3 regions of the Paenibacillus sp. FSL M7-1455 genome follow, and region 2 is predicted to be linked to each of the others. Evidence: predicted binding sites of a transcription regulator. Region 2 holds the regulator's gene; each other region holds the start of a gene.
The links. Region 2 encodes NrdR, which represses ribonucleotide reductase genes. Its sites were predicted from a motif close to AACACNATATATNGTGTT; they were not measured.
Positions count from the first base shown of each region.

Region 1 (4,503 bases), 450 kb from region 2:
GCTGTCATGAATAACGTCCATGATCCATACGTATTCCGCAGGGTTTGGAAGAGCCGCCGAGGAGTCATTCGGATGTTTGCCCATCTCGCCTCACGCTCCTTATCTCCCGTGTTTCAGGCGGTCGGCTTCCTCCGCCCGCTTGGCCGAATTCCATTTGTCCATGTCGCCTACCAGATAGCCGGTAATCCGCCGAATCCGTTCGACCTGGGCGCCGTCGCATGCCGGGCAGCGATCGTCGATGATGCCGCTGAATCCGCATGTTTTGCAGCGGTCCACCGGGTGGTTGATCGAACCGTAGCCGATCCGGTTGTCCGCCATGCACCGCACGATCCGATCCAGCGCGGCCGCGTTGTGAATGACCGATCCGTCCACTTCGACGTACGTAATGTGACCCGCGTTGCAGAGCTCGTGATACGGCGCTTCCAAGCGGATTTTATCCGCCGCCCTGATCGGAAAATAAACGGGAATATGGAACGAATTCGTGTAATAGTCCCGGTCGGTAACGCCGGGTATGGCGCCGAACGCGATCCGGTCCTTTTTCACGAATTTCCCCGACAAACCTTCCGCAGGAGTCGCGATCAGCGTAAAATTCAAGCCGCTGTCCTTCGTTTCGCGGTCCATCCGTTCACGCATGCGGCGGATGATCCGAAGCCCCTGCCGCTGAACCTCCTCGCTTTGTCCGTGATGGCGGCCGAAAAGCGCCGTCAAAGCTTCGGCCAAGCCGATGAAACCGACGCTCAGCGTCCCCTGCTTCAGCACGTCGCCAAGCCGGTCGTGAGGCTGGAGGTGCTCCCCGCCCCTCCATACGCCTTGCGAATATAAAAAACGGAAATTCCCGGCCCGCCGGCCTGCCTGGTACCGGAAGCGCTCATGAAGCTGGCGTACCGCCACGTCCATCGCTTCGTCAAGCCGGCGGTCAAACTCTTCCGGACCTGCGGACAAAAGGGCAAGTTTGACCAGATTGACCGTCGTAAACGACAAATTGCCGCGGCCGATGGCGGTTTCCTCCCCGTTCACGTTCCCCATCACGCGCGTCCGGCAGCCCATGTAGCAGACTTCGCTTTCCTTCGTTCCCCGGTCGTAGGCTTTGTTGAACGGCGAATCGAGAAACGCGAAGTTCGGGAACAGCCGGCGGGCGGTCGTTTCCAGCGCGAGCCGGTACAAGTCGTAGTTCGGATCCCCCGGCTGAAAGTTCACTCCTGACTTCACCTTGAAGATCTGGATCGGAAAAATCGGCGTTTCTCCGTGCCCGAGACCCCGCTGGGTCGCCAGCAGCAGCTGCTTGATCAGCATTCTGCCGCATTCGGACGTGTCCGTCCCGTAATTGACCGATATGAAGGGAACCTGGCCGCCGCCCCGCGAATGCATCGAATTGGCATTGTGGATGAACGCCTCGCAGGCCTGGTACACATCCCGTTCGGTCATGCTCCAAGCTTCGCGCTCCCGGTCGAAATCGTCTTGGAGCGGCAACTCCCGCAGCAAGCGGAGCTTTTTCTCGAAGGTTTTGCGCACGTACGGCGCAAGGTCGGCGTCAAACATCGGGAAAGCTTGTCCGCCGTGCTGCTGGTTCTGGTTGGCCTGCAAAATGATCGAAGCCAGCGCCATGGCGCTTTTGATGTCCTGCGGCTCGCGCATATGGCCATGGCCGGTATTGAACCCGCCCCGGAGCAGCTTGCCGAGCGGAATTTGGCAGCAGGTCGTCGTTCCCGAGGCATAAAAATCAAGATCATGCGGATAAATCAAATTTTGTTCGATCGCTTCCTTGGCCTCCGGCGACAATAAATGTTCGGCAGCGTACATTTTGGCGCTTTCGCTGGCAAATTTGCTCATCAGCCCCATGGGCGACTTTCCGTCCACGTTCGCGTTTTCCTGAAGCAAATCCGGGTTGCCGTCTTGCAGCATATCGTCAAAGGAACGCCAGAGACGATCGGCCGGATCCTTGATGAGATCATTCATTTCCACTTCCTCCTTAAGGCGCAAAATGGGATGGCTAATCCACCCGACACCATATATAGTATTTAATTCGAAAATCAAACACTATATCTATTGTCACACCCCGGAGAAAAGCTATTTCTGCTTTACCTGTCAAACGTCATCGCTGGCCAAAACAAGGGGCCCGGCATAAAGCCCAACCGATGGCATAACGATTCGAGCGGATGGCCGTGCGCGATGCGGGCGCGGAGCATCGGCTCCCCGCGATGCGCCAAAGCGGTCAAAGCCCGCCTCAGCATATTTGTCGCGACCCCTTTGCCTCTAAAACCCGGCCTTACGGCCAGCGCTTCGATCACCGGACAGCCCTCCGAGTACCCGATCAAACAAACGCCGATCAAAGCATGCGTTGCACGGTCATACGCTGCGCCCGAGGCTTCCAGCACGGCTTCCGGGCTTTGGGCGGCAAATTCCCGAAGCCGAAGCAGCGTCTCCGGAAAAGACACGGCGCCTCTCTCTCCGCTCTCCCCGCCCTGGGCATGCTTAAACAAAAACAGCCCGGCTTCGCGCTCCAGCTTCAGCCTCGTTTCCCCGGAATCGCACGCGGTTTCCGCCCGGCGCCAAATCATCTCGGGATGCTCGCCTTCGAATACGGCCGTCGGACGCCGCATCCACCGGAATCTGCATGGGTCCGGCCGAAAGCCGGCCCGAATATAGTTGTCGGCGTCGCCGTCCGGGACCTCCATTGCCTGGATCGGCAGCCCGTTGCCGCCTTGCCGCCGCAATGTTTGCGCGATCAGCCGAATCACCTCGGCCCCCCCTTCAAAAGGCGGAACCGTAAAAAAATACCGGAATGCCCAAGGCGACAGGGCCAGCCCGCCGACAACGGTCTGATCTTTGACGAGCCAAAAAGGCTCATCGCCCCCGGAGAGGAAATTTTCCTTCTCCCGGCATCGGAAAGCGATCGTCGCCTGATGATAATAAACGTGAACGTACCGCTCCCATTCCGGGGCATCCGCCCGGCATAAATGAAGCGACTCCGTCAGCTTGAGCGTAGACGCCTTTTTCAGCCATGTCTTGCGATCCATACCCAACGAACCTCCTTCTGCCTTCCGAAAGAAAGCTTCCCTACTAGATTACGTTCCGCATGACCGGTTTCATGCCATTTGGCCGCCGAACCCTCTAATTCTTTGCCGCCGGTTCGCCTGAAACGGCAAAAGGGCCGCACCCTTGTTTGTCTCGATTGGAGACCAAGGATGCAGCCCTCGCTATGTAACTGTTTTTTCGTTCCGGCCGTCCAGTTCGATCAGCCAGCAGTCGCGGTACGCCCCTTCATGCCGTTCATGCCGAGGCAGCAGCTTTTTCCGCACGAACCCGCATTTCTCGTAAACGCGAAGCGCGCGGGTATTCCAGGTTTGCGGGTCCATGACGATCCGGTCGGCCTTCATCTCGCCAAGCAAATATTTCGCCATGGCCCGGATCAGCATCGTACCGATTCCGCGGTTCCAGTAGTCCGGCTCGCCGATAAACTGGTCCATCCCGAAAATGTTCTCCTGCGATCCGGCATAACCGTAAAGTTCCCGTTCTTCCCCATCGATCTCGTAATACTGGATATAGCCGATCGGTCGGTTCCCGTACGACACGATGTTTCGGACGATACCGCTATCCTCGGCGTAGAAGTGCTTTTGCACCCGATCCAGGTCATGGGGCTGATCCCGGCCTTCGTAAAATTCCAGCACGCGCGGGTCGCTGAGCCATGCCGCCAGCAGCGCGGCGTCTTCCTCCGCCAAGGGCCTGACCGAAAGCTCTCCTTCGCGGAACAGCATCATGCGAAACTCGCCAAATATGTATGGATTTGAGCCATGTGATGGCGGTCATGTTCGTAAAAATCAAGCAAATATTCGTCCACCGACAGCTTATCTTCATGTCTATGGCCGAATTCGGATTCCGGAATGCCCTCGATGACCTCGACCAGCTGCCTGCGCGCTTCCACGGTTTGCCGGATCAAATCCTGCTTGCTCTGGGTCAGCCCGTAAGCCGCGGCGTCGCGGTTGAACTCGTTGAAATCGAGCGGCTTCAGCGTCATCGGCCGATGCTCCGCCATGGGCCGTAACGCGTTTTCCAGAAAGTACCGGTCCCACAGCATCATATGGCTGATGATGTCGCGCGGCGACCATTTGCCTTCCGCGATCGGCCCCGCCCACTGCTCTTCGCTCAAACGCTCCAGCGATTCGGCGAACCGGATCAGCCCGGCGAAAGCTTCCAGTTTCTCCTGCTTCGTATTCATCGAAATATCCTCCTTACAAAGAAATGGTTGATTCCTTTCCTGATCATACCATTGAATCCGGAACCAAGCAAGAACATTTGTTTGGTTTTTGGCATGCCAAAGGTTAATGATGGAAGAGATATCCGAAAAATTCGGGGATAACGGAAAAACGGGCGCACCGTATCGCAAGATCCGAATGGAACGCCTCCGACGCCGCCGCCGCCCGCTTCTCCTGTCACGTGCTTCATCCCCCGCTCGAATTACAGCAGCAAATTTCTTTTTCTGAACCAAACGATCCCGGCCGCAAA
Region 1 is NZ_JBBORO010000001.1:1,955,487-1,959,989, reverse strand. Features, by position in the region: gene nrdG (anaerobic ribonucleoside-triphosphate reductase activating protein) at 1-84, opposite strand, end outside; gene NYE48_RS09015 (anaerobic ribonucleoside triphosphate reductase) at 100-1,962, opposite strand; gene NYE48_RS09010 (GNAT family N-acetyltransferase) at 2,079-3,017, opposite strand; gene NYE48_RS09005 (GNAT family N-acetyltransferase) at 3,198-3,758, opposite strand; gene NYE48_RS09000 (DinB family protein) at 3,755-4,216, opposite strand; gene NYE48_RS08995 (ABC transporter permease subunit) at 4,456-4,503, opposite strand, start outside.
Region 1: the regulator NrdR is predicted to act here: its motif matches at 2,002-2,019, upstream of NYE48_RS09015 (anaerobic ribonucleoside triphosphate reductase).

Region 2 (4,503 bases):
CCGCCCCCGCCGCGATGCCGCGCACCAGCTGCTTGACGCCTAAAGCCAGCAGGATGAAGGACGGCAGCAGCACCAGCGTCACCCCGGCCAAAATCAAATTCCAGGACATGACCTCGGCATGCTGCAGCATCGCCACCCCGATTTGGACGGTCCGCATGGACGCCCGGTTCGTAATGAGCAGAGGCCAAAGATAATGGTTCCAATGCGTCAAGAACACGTAGACCGAAAGCGTGGCCAGCGCCGGCCTGGAAAGCGGCAGCACGATCGAAAAATATTGCCGCAAATGCCCGCATCCGTCGATTTTTCCTGCGTCGAACAATTCGCGCGGCAGCTGCAGAAAAAACTGGCGGAGCAGAAACACCCCGAAAGCGCCGGCCATGAAAGGAACGATCAGCCCCTGGTAGCTGTCCATCCAGCCCCAGCTTTTGATCAGCAAATAGTTCGGAATGATCGTCACTTCCCATGGAATCATCATCGTCGACAGAAACATCGCAAACAGCGCGTTTTTGCCTTTGAAACTCAGGAACGAAAAAGCGTACGCCGCTAGGCTCGATGTCACGACCTGGCTGATCATGACCGCGGCCGATACGATAAAGCTGTTCAATATGAACCGGACGATCGGAAATCCGGCGATGGCCTCCTTGAAGTTATCGAGATGGAAACGGGTCGGAAACAACGGCGGCGGAAAATTGGATACTTCTTTTTCGGTCATCAACGACGAAAACACCGTAAAAATAAGCGGATACAACACCATCAGCGCCAACGCGGCAAGCAGGACGTACAGCAGCAGCGCAGTCGTTCGTTTCGCAATCATTGATAGTGCACCCTCTTTTCCAGAACTTTAAACTGCAGCACGGTCAGCGCCAAAATAATCAAAAACAGGATGAGCGCCTGCGCGCTGCCGATCCCGAAGCGGAAGTTCACGAAGGCGTCCTGGTAAATGGAGTAGACGATGACGTTGGTGGAGTTGATCGGACCGCCTTTGGTCAGGATATGAATTTGGCCGAAAGCCTGGAAAGCTCCAATCACCGAAACGATCAAGGCGAAAAAAATCGTCGGCGACAACAGCGGAATCACGATCCGCACAAACGTGCGTACAGGTCCGGAACCGTCGATTTTAGCGCTTTCATAAAGCTCCTCCGGAATGCCTTGCAGCCCGCTGGACAACACGATGTACAGAAAACCCATGTTCATCCAAACCGTCATGATGGAAATGGAAATGAGCGCCCAGGCCGGGTCGGTCAGCCACGGAATCGGGCCAACGCTTATGAGGCTGAAAAAATAGTTCAACATCCCCGCCGTCGGGTGAAACAGCAAAAACCAGATAATGGAGCCCGTACCGACCGAAATGACGATCGGCAGCGAAAATATGAATTGGAAAATTTTCATTCCCCGCAGCTTGTTGTGGGTGATCGCCGCCAAAAACAAGGACCAGATCAGCGAAGTCGGCACCGTGTACAAAATAAACAGAAGCGTTACGCTCAAATTGGAATAAAGCTGGCGCGATTGGAACAGGTTCAAGAAATTTTCGAACCAGACGAACTCGGCCACCTGTCCCCGAGGATCCGTAATCGTCATGCTCAAATAAACGGATTTCAGCATCGGGTAAAACAAAAACATGATAAATAAAATGATCGAAGGCGCCAAAAATGCGTAAGCCAAGACATGCTCTTTCCAAACGTTCCGTTTGGACATCCTGCTTTTAGGATTTTTTACATTTAAAACGCTTTCAAAATTAGACAAATCGATGACCCCTCCCATGTCTCCCGATGTATTTTCGTCATAACCAGCCCATATATGTTATTATCTTACATTTGATATTTTGCCGTTGTCAACGAATTTTCACAATTTATTTTCGAACAACCTTGACAAAATTAAAATAAATTTCAGAACTTTACAACGGCACATAAGTAAAGAATTCACCCAGAATGCCATGCCATGCCATGTTTTTGCCGGTAACCCCGGAAAATAAAAAAGACGCAAGCGGCTTGATGTCTTCCACCTAGCCGTTTGCGCCTTCGGACATCCGGTCAGTCGACCGAGTCGGGCATCGTATTCTTCGAAAGCAGCCCTTTCAGCTCTTTCATGAACATGTTGATGTCTTTGAACTGCCGGTATACGGAGGCAAAACGCACATAAGCAACCTCGTCCACCGGATACAACTGCTCCATGACCAGCTCGCCGATGTGGCGGCTTTCGACTTCCGCTACCGCGGTGTTGCGAAGCGCTTTTTCCACCTCGGACACGATGGCTTCAAGCTGTTCCACCGATACCGGGCGCTTCTCGCATGCGCGGATGAGGCCGCGCAGCACTTTGTCCCGGCTGAATTCCTCGCGGCTTCCTTCTTTTTTGATGACAATCAGCGGAGTTTCCTCCACCATTTCGAACGTCGTAAAACGCCTGCTGCATTTTTCGCATTCGCGTCTGCGGCGGATCGATTTGTTGTCGTTGGCCGGACGGGAGTCCAGCACCTTGGTGCCTGCGTAATCGCAGTAGGGACATTTCATGCATACTCACTTCCTTTACCTTGAGGGTGGATGGGATGATACAAAAAATTACTTATAATTTCCAACTGAAAAACATCTAAAAAAAGTGATGAAGTTTGAATCTTTGAGACATACTACTTTTACAAACAGCAAGGAGGTGAACATCAATGGCTCAAAACAACAACTCCAACAACCTGGTAGTACCTAAAGCTACTGCAGCCCTGAACCAATTGAAATACGAAGTTGCTCAGGAACTGGGTATCTCCATCCCGCAAGACGGATACCAAGGCAACATGACTTCCTATGAGAACGGTTCGATCGGGGGACTCATCACTAAACGTTTGGTGACCCTGGCTGAACAACAACTGGCTGGTCAATTCCAATAATACATGCTTCCAAAGAAGTATTGGGGCAGCCGATGAGGCTGCTTCAATACTTTTTTGCCGTGATGGGAACGGAATCGTCAGAGCAAAACCCCGCTTATGGAGTTCCTTCGGATGGCTTGTCCGCCCCAAATTCAAAACTCGTTGTATATCCGCGTATATTGATTATAATAATAAATCACCCGCTGAACATAGTGCCTTGTTTCGCCGATGGGAATATCTTTGACCGATTCCAGCGTTCCGTCCCAAACTCCCTTTTTCAACCACCCGTCCACCTTGCCCGGTCCTGCATTATAGGCCGCGATGACGGCGATGCGGTTCCCTTTGAACTGGTTGCTCAAATTTCTCAGGTACCAGGTTCCGATGGCAATGCTCGCCTCCGGTTTATGTTTGATATGGTCCATCGTCACTTCCGGCAGCTTGGCCTGCTCCATAACCCACTGGGCCGTGTCGGGCATCAGCTGCATCAAGCCGAGCGCTCCTTTTTTCGATTCCTTGCCCAGCTTGTAGTTGGATTCCACGCGGATGATCGAGGCGACCAAAAACGGGTCAACGTCATAGCGCTCCGCCTGCTCGCGAATGTTATCCTTGTAATAGATCGGGTAAAACCAGGACATCCAGTTCGTGCTGAAAAACAAAACCGCGACAAAACCGATGAACAGCAGCAGCAGGACTCTTTTTTTGCGCAAAAATCGAACAGCCTTCATACATATCCCGCTTGAAGCCAGAACCGATCCACTTGCCGCTCCGTTTCCTCAGCGTCTCCGCTGTTGTCGATCACGATATCGGCCTTCCGCTTCTTTTCCTCAATATCCATTTGCGACCGGATCCTTGCCGCCGCTTCCTCCGCCGTCAATTGGTTTCGCCGCATCAATCGCTCCAGCTGAACGTGCTCCGGGGCATAAACCACCATGACGCGTTCAAACATATGTTCAAGTCCCGATTCGTATAAAAGGGGGATGTCCACGACCACCAGCTTGTCCGGATGTTCCCGCTGCAAATCGTCCATCCGCCCGCGGATCTCCTTCCGGATGGCAGGATGGGTGATGTCATTCAGAGCTTTGCGCTGGGTAGGGTCGCGGAATACGATGTCCCCAAGCTTCTTCCGGTCGAGGGTGCCGTCCTCAAGAATAACGGCTTGTCCAAAATGCTCGGCAACCGCCGCCAAAACGGGATGACCCGGGAGCATGACTTCCCGGGCGATCGCGTCGGCATCGACAAGCAGAGCCCCTTTGTTGACAAGGAGCGCGGACACGGTGCTTTTTCCTGTTGCAATACCTCCGGTTAACCCGATATTCATGTGCAAAACCACCTCATAACAGCTTTATTATTCCCATGGCGATCAATAACAACGCCGGAAGCGCGGTAAAATGCCGCATCCATGATCTTGCCGCGAATTTAAAGCCGGTTTTCATGCCGACCACCAAAAACGTTCCGCTGAACAGCGCGATGACGAGCGCGGTCCAAACGGGCGAAAATCCTAGCAATGCAGCGCCGAGTCCGGCCCCGAAAGCGTCCAGCGATAACGCAATGCCAAGCCACATCGCCTCGAATCCCGAAATGCTGCCCGATTTATCGATATCCGCCGAAGACGGCGTCCGCAAAATGCGGATGACGAGGCCCAGCTTGCGGAT
Region 2 is NZ_JBBORO010000001.1:1,509,218-1,513,720, reverse strand. Features, by position in the region: gene NYE48_RS07070 (carbohydrate ABC transporter permease) at 1-814, opposite strand, end outside; gene NYE48_RS07065 (carbohydrate ABC transporter permease) at 811-1,695, opposite strand; gene nrdR (transcriptional regulator NrdR) at 2,031-2,507, opposite strand; gene NYE48_RS07055 (alpha/beta-type small acid-soluble spore protein) at 2,654-2,872, shown strand; gene NYE48_RS07050 (lytic transglycosylase domain-containing protein) at 3,004-3,576, opposite strand; gene coaE (dephospho-CoA kinase) at 3,573-4,169, opposite strand; gene NYE48_RS07040 (manganese efflux pump) at 4,183-4,503, opposite strand, start outside.

Region 3 (4,503 bases), 1.3 Mb from region 2:
TCCTAGCCTTGTTCGTCGATCTGCCTGCAGATTTCGACCGCCGCCGCCTCATCCGTCACGAGAATGTCCTCGTGGCCGAACCTTAGCACGGAATGGATGGCCGTCGCTTTGTCTTTCCCGCCGGCAATGCCGATCACGATCTCCGTCCGGATGATGTCCTCCAGCCGGAGGCCCAGCGTAATCATGCGATGAACCACTTCGCCTTGCTCGTTAAAATAGTAGCCGAAAGACTCCGCTACCGCGCCTTCCCGCTGAATCTCCTCCGCTGCGGCCGGATCCAGCCTTCTTCTCCGGGTCATCTCCATCGCGTCGCCGATGCCGTGCATGATGATGCGGCACCTGCGGATTACGTCCACGATTTCCTGAATATTGCGGTCCTGCACAAGCGATTGGTAAGCGTCGTCGCTCAGCAGATCGGGGACATGCAGCAGCCGGTATTGGGCGCCTACGCGTTTGGCCATGGTCGAAGCGATCGTATTGGCCTGAAACTCCACGCTTTCGCCAAGTCCGCCCCTCGCCGGAACGAACCAGCTGTTCTTCATCGAGACGGAAGCATGCGGATTGAGTTCCTCCGCCACCGCGGCCAGCGTGGAACCTCCCGTGACGGCAATCGTGTCTTCCTGATTCATGACGCCGAGCAGCGCCTTCGCCCCTTCGCGGCCGAGATCGCGCTTCGTCAGCGGCGATGCTTCGCAATCCCCCGGCACGACGACGACCTTCCTCAGGCCGTATGTACGGCGGATTTTCTCGCTCAGCTCGTTCAGTCCGAACAGTTCCTTGGCCATCGGGCCCATCTCTTCCAGCAGCCTTCGCCCAGCTTCGCTGATCCTCATGCCGGAGCTATCGATTTCGATAAGCCCCTGGGCTTTCAATAGATCCGTCTCGGCGCGCAGCACCCGCTCCGTCATATGCAGCGAGGCCGCCAGCGTACGCCGGCCGATCAGCTCCGAGAGCATGATCTGATGGAGAATGTTGTACCTTGTCTTGAGCACGTCCATGAGATCAGGCAGAAGCTGCTTTTGTATCTCTAATATTTTCCGCATTTGCTCTCCACTCCTGCAACTTCAACTTCCATCTCTCCTGCTCCCTGGCCCTAAAACGTCCCACAGTAACGATTTAAGTCCCACTTATATTCTACTCAATTTCACCCCTTGTTGCAAGTAGTCCACCGTCTATCCTTCACATTATTCTTTCCTCTTATACAGGCGTTTGCGGGCTATTTTCCACGGTTTCAAAACATCTGCTTGCAATTCCGCAAAATTTATCATATAATAACTCTTGCTGTACGGAATATATGAGGCTGCGGCCTTCCGGAAATCCGATTGAAGCAGCGTTTGAAATATGCGCCCGTGGTCCAATGGATATGACGCAGGCCTCCGGAGCCTGAGATCGAGGTTCAATTCCTCGCGGGCGCGCCATTTTATTTTTAATGAAAAGCATCTACCATAAGATTAACCTCAACAGCCAAAGCCAATCATGGCTATTTTTTTTGCCCTGAGTTTGACTTTCTTTGACTTTTTGTTCGAAATTGTTTATCATGTGGTTAATACGGTAAGAGTAAGTATAGAATCATCGATAGTTGATCCAAGGACGCTGCAAACATTCAAGGATCGCGTTCGACCGGGAGCGGCATGGACCCGATGGTCCGGCCCGTTGCCTTCCCCGTTGGCCCGCGGTCCGGGACCGAATGTTGCAACATCCGCATATCCATCTATATAGGGAGGTTTTCCACGTGAGTTATATACCTATGGTCGTTGAACAAAGCAACCGCGGCGAACGCGCCTACGACATCTATTCCCGCCTTTTGAAAGACCGCATCATTTTCCTGGGATCCGATGTCAACGACGTGGTAGCCAATTCGATCATTGCCCAGCTGCTTTTCCTGGCTGCCGAAGACCCTGACAAAGACATCCACCTCTACATCAACAGCCCAGGCGGTTCCATCACGGCCGGCATGGCGATTTTCGATACGATGCAATACATCAAGCCGGATGTGTCCACCATCTGCGTGGGCCTGGCCGCTTCCATGGGCGCATTCCTGCTGAATGCAGGCGCCAAAGGCAAACGCTACGCGCTGCCGAACAGCGAGATCATGATTCACCAGCCTTTGGGCGGTGCCCAAGGACAAGCAACGGATATCGAAATCCGCGCCCGCCGCATTTTGAAAATGCGCGACACGCTGAACCGCATCCTGGCCGAACGTACAGGCCAACCGCTGGAGCGCATCGAGCGCGACACCGACCGCGACTACTTCATGAGCGCGCAGGATGCAGCTGAATACGGCATTATCGATAAAGTGCTTGAGCATCCTCCGGTCCAAAGCGTCTAAACACCATATCTAGATGCAGGACGTCAAGGGCTCCCGAAAAGATCTTTTTTTGATCTTTCGGGAGCCCTTTTTTGCCGCGCCCTGCCGCCGATTCTACCTGTTCTAGCGCAACCGCTCTCATAGGGAATTCGTCATTTGTCCATTGACGAACCCAATATATTGATGTAAAATTCAATTTACCAACTACATATTGATCCCAAACATCATATATAACCTATTACGACTTGCATTCGCCTAAGGACGCAGCGTCGTTTTTTTTGCAAAGATTCGGTAGGAGTGATAGAGTATGCTGGTTGTCTACGATTCCAAGACAGGGAATGTCAGACGTTTCATAAACAAGCTGAATATGCGGAGCGTGTCCATCGCCGAGAAGGATGAAATCGACGAGCCTTACGTGCTCGTGACATACACGACCGGTTTCGGGCAGGTCCCCGAGAAAGTAAAATCGTTCCTGTCCCGCAACAGCAAAATGCTGCGCGGCGTATCGGCCAGCGGGAACCGGAACTGGGGCCCCCGCTTCGCCAAAAGCGCGGACACGATCTCCGAAATGTACGATGTGCCGATCCTCACGAAATTCGAGCTGTCGGGAACAACGCAGGATATAGAAACTTTTGTTGAAAGGGTGCGGACTATTGAAGCATATTGAATTGAACAACGAATTGATGCAGCGGGGGGCTGACGGTTATTTCCAGCTTTCCAAAGATAAAGAAGCGGTCGCAGCCTTTATGGAGGAAGTCGAGAAGGACACGATGAAGTTCGGTTCCCTCCGGGAAAAACTCGACTACCTGATCCAAAACGACTACTACGAAAACGTGTTTGAAAAATACACGTACGAGGAAGTCGAATCCGTGTTTAACCTGACGGCAAGAAGCGACTTCCAGTTCCAGTCCTACATGGCGATCTCGAAGTTCTACAAGGACTACGCGATGAAGACGAACGACAAAACGATGTACCTCGAGCAGTATCCGGACCGGGTGGCCATCGTAGCCCTGCATCTGGGAGACGGGGACATCGGGAAGGCGTTGCGGATCGCGGAAGCCATGATCGACCAGCGCTTGCAGCCGGCGACGCCGACCTTCCTGAACGCGGGCAAAAGCCGCCGCGGCGAGCTGGTATCCTGTTTCCTTCTGGAAATGGACGACTCCCTCAACTCGATCAACTACGTGCTCGGAACCTGCATGCAGCTGTCCAAAATCGGCGGCGGCGTGGCGGTGAACCTCTCGAAGCTTCGCGGACGCGGAGAACCGATCAAAGGGGTAGCCGGAGCGGCTAAAGGCATCATGCCCGTGCTCAAACTCATGGAGGATGCCTTTTCTTATGCCGACCAGATGGGCCAACGCAAAGGATCGGGCGCCGGATACTACAACATTTTCGGCTGGGACGTCATCGAATTCCTGGATTCGAAAAAAATCAACGCCGACGAAAAACTGAGAATCAAAACGTTGTCCATCGGACTCATCATTCCGAACAAATTTTATGAGCTTGCCGCTCAAAACAAGCCGCTCGTCGTATTCGGCCCATATTCCGTCTACAAAGCCTACGGCAAACATTTGGACGACCTGGACATGGACGAGATGTACGAGGAGCTGCTTGCCAACGACCAAGTCACCAAAAAAACGGTGATGAGCGCGCGCGACATGCTGACGAAAATCGCTTCCACCCAGCTGGAATCCGGTTATCCTTACATCGTGAACAAAACGAACGCCAACCGCGTGCATGCGCTGAAGGATATCGGCCAGATCAAAATGTCCAACCTGTGCACCGAGATCTTCCAGCTGCAGGAGACGTCGGAAATCAACGACTACGGCATCGAGGACATCATCCGCCGCGACATCAGCTGCAACCTGGCGTCCCTGAACATCGTCAACGTGATGGAACAACGCAAGGTGAAGGATTCCGTCCATGTCGGCATCGAAGCCTTGACGGTGGTCAGCGACCTGTCCAAGATCGAAAACGCCCCAGGCGTGCAGCGCGCGAACCGCGAACTGCATTCCGTCGGACTCGGGGCCATGAATTTGAACGGTTACCTTGCGAAAAACAAAATCGCCTACGAAAGCGCGGAAGCCAGAGAGTTCGCCAGCACGTTCTTCATGATGATGAACTTCTACTCCATCGAAAAAAGCATGGAGATCGCCCGCGACCGCGGCGAGACATTCAAAGATTTCGAAAAATCC
Region 3 is NZ_JBBORO010000001.1:178,041-182,543, reverse strand. Features, by position in the region: gene NYE48_RS00900 (sugar-binding transcriptional regulator) at 3-1,043, opposite strand; tRNA gene NYE48_RS00895 (tRNA-Arg) at 1,344-1,418, shown strand; gene clpP (ATP-dependent Clp endopeptidase proteolytic subunit ClpP) at 1,733-2,329, shown strand; gene nrdI (class Ib ribonucleoside-diphosphate reductase assembly flavoprotein NrdI) at 2,616-2,975, shown strand; gene nrdE (class 1b ribonucleoside-diphosphate reductase subunit alpha) at 2,962-4,503, shown strand, end outside.
Region 3: the regulator NrdR is predicted to act here: its motif matches at 2,478-2,495, upstream of nrdI (class Ib ribonucleoside-diphosphate reductase assembly flavoprotein NrdI).